DNA from 3 places in the Streptomyces sp. NBC_01296 genome. Region 3 is predicted to be linked to each of the others. Evidence: riboswitches for the same ligand, from Rfam matches in the RefSeq annotation. Region 3 holds a riboswitch; each other region holds the start of a gene.
What was found. Region 3 has a riboswitch for cyclic di-AMP ahead of OG299_RS08440 (LysM peptidoglycan-binding domain-containing M23 family metallopeptidase). Riboswitches for the same ligand answer to the same signal wherever they lie in the genome.
Positions count from the first base shown of each region.

Region 1: it holds a riboswitch for cyclic di-AMP, as region 3 does, so the genes downstream of both, OG299_RS11525 (M23 family metallopeptidase) here and OG299_RS08440 (LysM peptidoglycan-binding domain-containing M23 family metallopeptidase) in region 3, are expected to answer to the same signal.
Region 2: it holds a riboswitch for cyclic di-AMP, as region 3 does, so the genes downstream of both, OG299_RS23775 (transglycosylase family protein) here and OG299_RS08440 (LysM peptidoglycan-binding domain-containing M23 family metallopeptidase) in region 3, are expected to answer to the same signal.

Region 1 covers NZ_CP130720.1:2,585,417-2,588,680, forward strand. The annotation lists gene OG299_RS11520 (GntR family transcriptional regulator) at 1-384, opposite strand, end outside; gene OG299_RS11525 (M23 family metallopeptidase) at 586-1,380, opposite strand; cyclic di-AMP (ydaO/yuaA leader) riboswitch at 1,394-1,552, opposite strand; gene OG299_RS11530 (M16 family metallopeptidase) at 1,737-3,104, opposite strand; gene OG299_RS11535 (M16 family metallopeptidase) at 3,125-3,264, opposite strand, start outside.
Region 2 covers NZ_CP130720.1:5,218,370-5,221,633, forward strand. The annotation lists gene OG299_RS23770 (LysM peptidoglycan-binding domain-containing protein) at 1-990, shown strand, start outside; cyclic di-AMP (ydaO/yuaA leader) riboswitch at 1,267-1,438, shown strand; gene OG299_RS23775 (transglycosylase family protein) at 1,441-2,142, shown strand; gene eno (phosphopyruvate hydratase) at 2,463-3,264, shown strand, end outside.
Region 3 covers NZ_CP130720.1:1,799,473-1,802,736, reverse strand. The annotation lists gene OG299_RS08450 (aspartate aminotransferase family protein) at 1-134, shown strand, start outside; gene OG299_RS08445 (tyrosine-protein phosphatase) at 201-1,022, opposite strand; cyclic di-AMP (ydaO/yuaA leader) riboswitch at 1,334-1,510, shown strand; gene OG299_RS08440 (LysM peptidoglycan-binding domain-containing M23 family metallopeptidase) at 1,513-2,496, shown strand; gene OG299_RS08435 (SGNH/GDSL hydrolase family protein) at 2,665-3,264, shown strand, end outside.

The DNA.
Region 1 (3,264 bases), 790 kb from region 3:
GCCCCCCAGGGACCGCAGATCCTCGCCCTGGCCCCGCCTGGCCCGCTCCTGGCCCAGTCTGACCAGCCCGCGCAGCACCTTCAGGTGGGCCTCGGTACGCCGGCGGGCGGCCCGGGCCGCCGCCAGCGGCTCGATCAGCATCCGCAGTTCCAGGAGGTCGGCCGCCTCCTGCTCGGTGGGCTCGGCGACGCAGGCGCCCGCATGCCGCCGGGTGGTGACGAAGCCCTCGGACTCCAGGGTCCGCAGCGCCTCGCGGACGGGGACGCGGGAGACCCCGTACCGGCGGGCCAGCAGCTCCTCGGTCAGCCGGCCGCCCGGCTCGAAGACTCCGGAGACGATGTCGTCGCGGATTGCCGTGCATACCGCGTGCGCAGGAATACGCAAGTCCGGACCTCCGCCTATTTCCGACTGCCGACGCCATTGCCGCGACCGTGCTCGGATCGTACTGGGACTCTATTGCAACACGCGATGTTTTCCGAGCGCGGACGGAAATCGCGAATATTTACAGCCACAATGCGGCCGCTTGCGGCCACAACGCGAAGGCCCCGGCTCGGGGAGCCGGGGCCTTCGGTGAAGTGCTGCGGGTCAGACGTCGACGCCGTGGTTGCGCAGGTACGCGACCGGGTCGATGTCCGAGCCGTACTGGGCGCCGGTACGGGCCTCGAAGTGCAGGTGCGGGCCGCTGGAGTTGCCGGTGGAGCCCGACAGGCCGATCTGCTGGCCCGGGGTGACCTGCTCGCCGACGGAGACGTCCAGCGAGGTCATGTGGCCGTACTGGGTGTAGGTGCCGTCGTTGTGCTTGATGACGACGTTGTTGCCGTACGCCCCGCCCCAGCCGGCCTCGACCACGGTTCCGGCGCCCACCGCGTGCACCGAGGTGCCGGAGGCCGCGTGGAAGTCGATGCCGGTGTGGCTGCCGGAGGACCACATGCCGCCGCCCGCGTGCCACTGGGTGCTGATGTAGGAGCCGTCGACGGGGGCGACGAAGGTGTTGAGGCGCTTGCGCTCCTCCTCGCGGGCGGCGCGCTCGGCGGCCTCGCGCTCGGCCTTCGCCTTCTCCTCGGCCTTCTGCTTGGCCTCGGCGGCGCGCGCCTTCGCGTCGGCCTCCGCCTTCGCCTTGGCAGCCGCGGCCTCTGCCGCGTGCTCCTGGGCCTCGGCCTGGGCCTCGATCTGGACCGGCAGGTCCTCGGCCGTCACGACGGCGTTCAGGCCGGTGTCCTCCATGGAGGGGGCCTTGTCCGACGCGGCGAACGCCGGGCCTGCGAGGGAGCCGACGACACCGGTGGTGGCGAGGGCGGCTATGCCGGCGTAGCCGGCGGTCTTGCGGCTCAGACGACTGGAACCACGGTGCTTACCGGCGGCACGACTGCCAAACGCCATGAAGGGGCTGATCCTTTCCTTCCTTCTCGCCTACCGGGTTAGCTGACGGGTTCGGAGCAGGAAGGTCTCCTACGGGCCCCCTCTGACGAGGCGGTCCGATTCACCCCAGGGACACATGTGGGTCCCCGGCTCCCCAGGCTCGCGCCTGACGGGGACTCGGCGATCGCTGCCCGGTGCCGCGGATGCGGCGCGTACAACTGACGGACAGCACGGCCGACGCTAGGCGGATCATCAGTCAATCGCCAAACAGACACGCCTTTTTGTTGCGTACGCCACACCGCATACAAGCAACCTCTCCACTAAACAGACAAAAAGGGCTCCGGTGGACAAGCCACCGGAGCCCCTTGGGATGTCCGTCAGTTGGTGACGACGGTGACCTCACCGATCCCCAGCGCCCGCACCGGCGCCTCGATCTGCGAGGCGTCGCCCACCAGGACGGTGACCAGGCGGTCCACCGGGAAGGCGGCCAGGACGGCCGAAGTCGCCTCCACCGTGCCCGTTTGGGCCAGCTGCGCGTACAACCGGGCCTGGTAGTCGTCCGGAAGCTCCTGCTCGACCTGGTCGGCGAGCGTGCCGGCGACGGCCGCGGCCGTCTCGAACTTCAGCGGGGCCACGCCCACCAAGTTCTGCACCGCCACGTCCCGTTCGGCATCGGTCAGGCCGCCCTCCGCGAGGGTGCGGAGCACCTTCCAGAGGTCGTCGAGCGCCGGGCCCGTGTTGGGGGTGTCCACGGAGCCGCTGATGGCGAGCATCGAGGCGCCCTTGCCGTCGGCGGTGGAGCGCAGCACCTGGCCGAAGGCGCGCACGCCGTACGTGTAGCCCTTCTCCTCGCGCAGCACCTTGTCCAGGCGCGAGGTGAGGGTGCCGCCCAGGCAGTACGTGCCGAGCACCTGCGCCGCCCAGACCCGCTCGTGCCGGTCCGGCCCGATCCGGCCGATGAGCAGCTGCGTCTGGACCGCGCCGGGCCGGTCCACGATGACCACGCGGCCGGTGTCGTCGGCGGTCACCGGCGGCACCGGGAGGGCCGCGGCGGTGTTGCCCGTCCAGGTGCCCAGGGTGTCCGCCAGTACGGCGTCCAGGTCGATGCCGGTCAGGTCGCCGACGACCACCGCGGTGGCGGTGGCGGGGCGTACGTGCGCCTCGAAGAAGGCGCGCACGGCCGCGGAGTCGATCCGGGCGACCGTCTCCTCGGTGCCCTGGCGCGGGCGGGACATCCGCAGCGTGGCCGGGAAGAGCTGCCGGGAGAGCTCCTTGGCGGCGCGGCGCTGCGGGTTGGCCAGCTCGTGCGGGATCTCGTCGAGCCGGTTGCGCACCAGGCGGTCGACCTCGCTGTCGGCGAAGGCGGGCGCGCGCAGCGCCTCGGCGAGCAGGCCCAGCGCCTTGGCCAGCCGGGAGGCCGGGACCTCCAGGGAGACCCGCACGCCCGGGTGGTCGGCGTGCGCGTCGAGCGTGGCGCCGCAGCGCTCCAGCTCGGCCGCGAACTCCTCGGCGGAGTGCTTGTCGGTGCCCTCGGAGAGCGCGCGGGCCATGATGGTCGCGACGCCGTCCAGGCCCGCGGGCTCAGCGTCCAGCGGGGCGGCGAGGTTGACCTCGACCGCGACGACCTGCTGGCCGGGGCGGTGGCAGCGCAGCAGGGTCAGCCCGTTGGACAGCGAGCCCCGCTCGGGCGCCGGGAAGGCCCAGGGCCGGGCCTGGCCGGCCTGCGGCTGCGGGTGGAAGGTCATCGTGACGGCTGCGGTGTCGCTCACTGCTCCGCCCCTTCGGTCTCGTCGTTCTCGTCGGCCTCTGCCGGGAGCGGCTCGTACACCAGCACCGCGCGGTTGTCGGGGCGCAGTCGGGCCGCGGCCACGGCCTGCACCTCCTCGGCGGTGATGTCAAGGACCC
Region 2 (3,264 bases), 3.4 Mb from region 3:
GTCGTCACCGCCGGAGTCACCGGTTCCGCGTTGGCCCTGCCACTTCTCGCTGCCACCGGCGCGAGCGCGGCGGACACCTCCACGTGGGACAAGGTCGCCGAGTGCGAGAGCGGCGGCTCCTGGAGCGCCAACTCCGGCAGCGGGTCCTACGGCGGACTTTCGTTCACGCAGGAGCAGTGGAACTCCTCGGGCGGCCTCGACTTCGCCGAGCGCCCCGACCTCGCCAGCCGTTCGCAGCAGATCGCCGTCGCCGAGCGGGTGCTGGGCAGCCAGGGCCCCCAGGCGTGGGGGCAGTGCTCGGAGTCGGCCGGGCTGACCCAGCAGGCCCCCGCCGCGACCGTGGATCCGGGCCTGCCCGGCACGCTCGGCCCCGTCGCCCCGAGCCCCTCGCGCCCCGACCACTCGGTCCCGAAGGGCGGCTCCGGAGTGAAGGCGCTGGACTTCGGCGCCCCGACCCCGGCCCCGGACTTCACGATCCCGCCGGCGCCGCTCGCGCCGAACAGCGGACTGCCCGTCATGCCCGACCCGGACCTGCCGTCCACGTCGCCGACCGTCCCGGTGCTCCCGGGCGACCCGACCGCGAACCCGGGTACCCCCACGGCCCCGACGACGCCCACCGCGCCGACGACCCCGGGGAGCCCGACCACGCCCGGGAACCCGGCGGACCCGACCGCTCCGGTCGTCCCGGCCAACCCCGGCACCCCCGCGGCCCCGGGCACCCCGGGCGCCTCCACCGACCCGAGTGCCATCCCGGACACCTCCGGCACCGGCAAGCACCGTGGTACGCCCGCGCCGGAACTGCCTGCGGCATCTGAGGGGGCGTCGGCCCCCTCGTACACCGTCCAGGCGGGCGACAGCCTGGCCACCATCGCGTCCGCCAAGGGGCTCAAGGGCGGCTGGAACGCGCTCTACCAGGCCAACGAGCAGGTCATCGGCAATGACGCCGATCTGATCAAGCCCGGTCAGAATCTGGATCTAAGGCAGAAATAACGGCACTTCGGGCATCCGTAAAGAGCTGAATGTCCGTTATCTGCAAGTGAGACATGTGTCTCTTCCGGTCAACTGGCGTGTCCCGCCTGGAGCCTTCCGCAAACCCCGTCCTCACCTGCGCAAACGGCCCTAAAGGGAGCGCAAGTAGGGGCCGCATCTCCCCGGTGTTCCTCGTTGAACATCGGGGAGAGACGTGTCTACCTTCTGAGTCGCCCGCCACCGCGGGCTCCTTCGACCGCATCGCCGAATCCTGCCGGCGGACGGGGGGAACAGTCGTCGCGTCAAGCGCCGAAGGCAGGAGCGGGGGAACCAAGGTAGGCGCCGGGACCGGCCGTTGAGAGACGGCCGCGGAAACGGCTAGGGGTTAAGTCGTGCGCCACGTCGCACGGCCGGGCACTCATCAGCCCGAACCCGACAGCTCACCTCGTAGGCGTCGGTGAGGAGAACTCCATGCTGCTTTCCGGCAAGGGCAAGCACCGCCGCGCCACGGCCATTCAGCGGACCACCCGCATCGTCACGCTCGCCGGCGTCGCCGGTGTCGCCGTCGCCGCCCCGCTGATGGCGGCCGGCTCGGCCTCCGCCGCCACCTCCGGTGAGTGGGACCGCGTCGCGCAGTGCGAGTCCGGCGGCAACTGGTCCATCAACACGGGCAACGGCTACTACGGCGGCCTGCAGTTCTCGTCCTCCACCTGGGCCGCGTACGGCGGCAAGGCCTACGCCGCGCAGGCCAACCAGGCCTCCAAGTCGCAGCAGATAGCCATCGCCGAGAAGGTCCTCAAGGGCCAGGGCAAGGGCGCGTGGCCGTCCTGCGGCGTCGGCCTCTCCAACTCCTCCTACACCGGCGGTGGTACGACCGACACCCCGAAGAAGACGGAGCAGAAGACCGAGACCAAGAAGACCCAGCCGAAGAAGACCGAGCCGAAGAAGGAGACGAAGCGCTCCGAGGCTCCGACGACCCGCTCCGAGCGCTCCGAGGCCCTGGCCCCGAAGACCGGCAACGGCTCGTACGAGGTCAAGCCCGGCGACACCCTGGGCACCATCGCCGAGGCCAACGGCGTCAAGGGCGGCTGGGAGAAGCTCTTCGAGCTCAACAAGGACATCGTCTCGGACGCCGACCTGATCTTCCCGGGTCAGAAGCTGAAGCTCAGCTGAACCCTGCCGCAACAACTGCGGCAGCGAGCACAACACGCAGCATCCCCACCGCCCGGCGCGTCTTCCCCCCACGCGCCGGGCGGCGGCGTTTGTCCGGCCCGAGCCCCTCCTGTTCCCCTCCCCCGTCCCGCCACGGACCCGGCCGGGACGCCGGCAGTCGAGAGTCCTATGTACCGGAAGGCGGGTATTCGGGCCCTTTTTCGTCCCAGGAGGCGGGCGGTCGGCTGGCCGAGTGCCCGGAGCCGGTTAGGCTCTAGTCGGCGGGGCCATCCCACGGCCTGACATGCCACCGCACACCCAGCGTCACATCCCAGAAGGAGATGCTCGTGCCGTCCATCGACGTCGTCGTAGCCCGGGAAATCCTGGACTCCCGAGGCAACCCCACGGTCGAGGTCGAGGTGGGCCTCGACGATGGCAGCACCGGCCGTGCTGCAGTTCCGTCCGGCGCCTCCACCGGTGCCTTCGAGGCCATTGAGCTCCGTGACGGTGACCCCAACCGTTACATGGGCAAGGGTGTCGAGAAGGCCGTCCTCGCGGTCATCGAGCAGATCGGCCCGGAGCTCGTCGGCTACGACGCCACCGAGCAGCGCCTGATCGACCAGGCCATGTTCGACCTGGACGCCACCGACAACAAGGGCTCGCTCGGCGCCAACGCCATCCTCGGCGTGTCCCTCGCCGTCGCGCACGCCGCGTCCGAGGCCTCGGACCTCCCGCTCTTCCGCTACCTCGGCGGCCCGAACGCGCACCTGCTGCCCGTTCCGATGATGAACATCCTCAACGGTGGGTCGCACGCCGACTCCAACGTGGACATCCAGGAGTTCATGATCGCCCCGATCGGCGCGGAGTCCTTCTCCGAGGCGCTGCGCTGGGGTGCCGAGGTGTACCACACCCTCAAGAAGGTCCTGCACACCAAGGGCCTGTCCACCGGCCTGGGCGACGAGGGCGGCTTCGCCCCGAACCTGGAGTCCAACCGCGCCGCGCTCGACCTCATCGTCGAGGCCATCAAGCAGGCCGGCTACGTCCCCGGCAAGGACATCGCGCTCGCGCTCGACGTCGCCGCGTCCGAGTTCTACAAGGACGGCAAGTACGAGTTCGAGGGCCAGTCCCGCTCGGCCGCCGAGA
Region 3 (3,264 bases):
TGATCGTGGACGAGCGGGACGTCGACCGGTTCGTCGGCGCCTTCCGCGCGGTCATGGACGAGGCACACGGCGGGGGCGCTCTGATGTGGGACTTCGGCAGGACGCTGGTGAAGCAGGCCGTCGCCGGCGGCTGACGGCCTGCTCTCTTCGATCGTCTCCCGGCGGCGGCGGCGGCGTCGTCGGCCGGGCTGTCGCTCGGGTTATCGCTCGAGCAGCTGATCCCGCAGCCGGTCGAGGGTCTCGGGCGTGAGTCCGAGGCCCTCGGCGAGGTACCGGTCCACCCCGCCCCAGTGCTCGTCGATGGTGTCGAAGGCCGCCCTCAGGTACTCGGCGCGGGCGTCGAAGAGCGGGGCGAGCAGCTCCATCACCTCGGGGGAGCGGGCCTCGGGCGCGTCGCTGCCGCGGCGCACGCGGTAGCGACGGTGCGGGGCGTTGGACTCCAGGTAGTCCGCCACGATCGCGCCGCGCTCGACGCCCAGCGCGAGCAGGGTGACGGCGATCGACAGGCCGGCCCGGTCCTTGCCGGCCGCGCAGTGCATGAGCGCCGGCACGCTGTCCTCGGCGAGGGCGTGGACGACCCGGCTGTGCTCGGCGGTGCGGTTCTCGATCATCGCGCGGTACGAGTTGGTCATCCGGGCGGCGGCCTTTCCGTCGCCGAGGAGTCCACGGAGCTGTTCGACGCCGCCGTCGCGGACCATCTTCCAGAATTCTTTGCCGGCGGCCGGATCCGACAGCGGGATGTTGACGTTCCGTACGCCGGGGAGCTCGATGTCGGGCCCCTCCAGAGCGTGGTCGGCGTGGTTGCGGAAGTCGAAGACGGTGTGCAGGCCGAGCGATGTGAGGAATTCTGCATCGGTTTCGGTGGCATGTGCCAGATGTCCGCTACGGAATAGTTTTCCTGGCTTGACCCTCCGTCCGTCGGCGGTCGGCAGGCCGCCCACATCACGGAAGTTGCGCACTCCGGCCAGCTCCGGCTCCGGCAGGGGCTCCGTCCGCGGGGGCTGGGGTATCTGCTGGGTCACGGGAACTCCTCGGCGTCGTCGTGGGATGTCCGAATTGCGCTGGTTGGGACCAACTTGCCATCACTGGAGGCGAGATCGGGCGCAGCCCCGTGAGCCAGATCATACGGTGACCGTGAGTGCCTGATCGTCGAAGCCGAAAGGCCCGGCCGGGGCGGTTGTTGGCGGCGGGGAATGGACGGAGGGTGACCGGAATTCCGTCGAAATCCGCGGCCTGTGAATCCGTCAGGAAATTCGTGGCTTGTTCCGTGCGGCGGAACTCGATTACCTTCGCGATCGATCCGGATGGACCGCCGAATCCTGCCGCCGTCCGGGAACCGCACCCGACTATTCACGCGCGCGGCAGGAGCGGGGGAACCAGGTAAGCCGCTGTGCCCGATCTTTGTATCGGTGCAGCTCGGGGTGAAGCCGTACATGTTCCGTTCATGTGCGGCCGGACATCTCCAGTCCGAACCCGACAGCTCACCTCGCAGGCGACGGAGAGGAATTCGCCATGCCTGCAAAGGGTAAGCACCGCCGTCCCAAGTCCCGTTCCATGGCGCGCGGCTTCGCCGTCGCAGGCACCGGTGGTGCGGCCCTCGCGCTGCCGCTGCTGGGTGCCGCCGGCGCCCACGCGGCCGGCGCCCCGGCCGCCGCCCCCGCCGCGGCTCCCGTGCAGGCCCTGCAGGTTCCGGTGGCGCTGCAGGCCGCGCCCGCCGCTGCCGCGCAGGCCGCGCCGGCCGTCTACACGGTCGTGCCGGGCGACTACCTCTCCAAGATCGCCCAGGACCGCCACCTCTCGGGCGGCTGGCAGCAGCTGTACGCCGACAACCGCGAGGCAGTCGGCACCAACCCGTCGCTGATCCACCCCGGGCTGAAGCTGACCCTCGGTGCGCCGGGCGAGGCGGCGCCGGCCGCGCAGTCCGCTCCGGCCCCGGCGAAGAAGTCCTCGGCCTCGGCCTCGGCCTCCTCCTCCGACGACAAGGGGTCCGCGGACGCCGCGCCGGCCCCCGCCGCCCCCGCGGCCGCGGCCGCCGCCGCGCCCGCCAAGAAGAGCACCGCCGCCAAGTCCGCCGCCGGTACGGTCAGCGCCGCCGGCTTCGTCGCCCCCGTCGGCGGCGGGATCTCCACCCAGTACAAGACCCCCGGCGCCATGTGGTCCAGCGGCTACCACACCGGTGTCGACTTCATCGCGAGCTCCGGCACCACCGTCCGGGCCGTGGGCGCGGGCACCGTGGTCTCCGCCGGCTGGGCGGGCGCGTACGGCAACGAGGTCGTCATCCGGCACGCGGACGGCAAGTACTCCCAGTACGGCCACCTGTCCCAGCTCTCCGTCTCCGCCGGCCAGAGCGTCACCGGCGGCCAGACCATCGGCCTCTCCGGCTCCACCGGCAACTCGACCGGCCCGCACCTGCACTTCGAGATCCGCACCGGGCCGTCCTACGGCTCGGACATCGACCCGCTGGCCTACCTCCGCTCCAAGGGCGTGAGCATCTGACGGCTCCCGCCGTCGGAGCGAGGCAACCGGACACGTGAGGCCGGGACCCGAGGGGGGTCCCGGCCTCACGCCCTGTTATTCCGGACTGACCAGGTGGTATAGATCACGGCCCGTCAACCCCTTCCTACGATGGCGTAGGTCACGCACCGGGGTGAAAGATGTGTTCTCGTGGCAGCGACGAAGACGACACTCAAAACCATCGGCTCGTACGCGGCGATCGGGGACAGCTTCACCGAGGGTGTGGGGGACCCGGGGCCCGGGGAGACCTTTCTCGGCTGGGCGGACCGGCTGGCCGTACTCCTGGCCGATCAGCGCGACGAACACGAATTCCGGTACGCGAACCTGGCCGTGCGGGGGCGCCTCCTCGACCAGATCGTGGCCGAACAGGTCCCCCGGGCCAAGGAGCTCGCACCCGACCTGGTGAGCTTCTGCGCCGGCGGCAACGACATCATCCGGCCCGGCAGTGACCCGGACGACGTGGCGGAGCGGTTCGAGGCGGCCGTCGCCGACCTCACCGGAGCCGTCGGCCACGTCATGATCACCACCGGATTCGACACCCGGGGCGTGCCGGTCCTCAAGCACCTCCGGGGCAAGGTGGCCACGTACAGCGCCCATGTGCGCGCCATCGCCGACCGCTACGACTGCCCGGTGCTCGACCTCTGGTCGCTGAAGTCCGTACAGGATCGGCGTGCTTGGGACGACGACCGGCTGCACCTCTCGCCCGAGGGACACACCCGGGTCGCGCTGCGCGCCGCCCAGGTGCTCGGG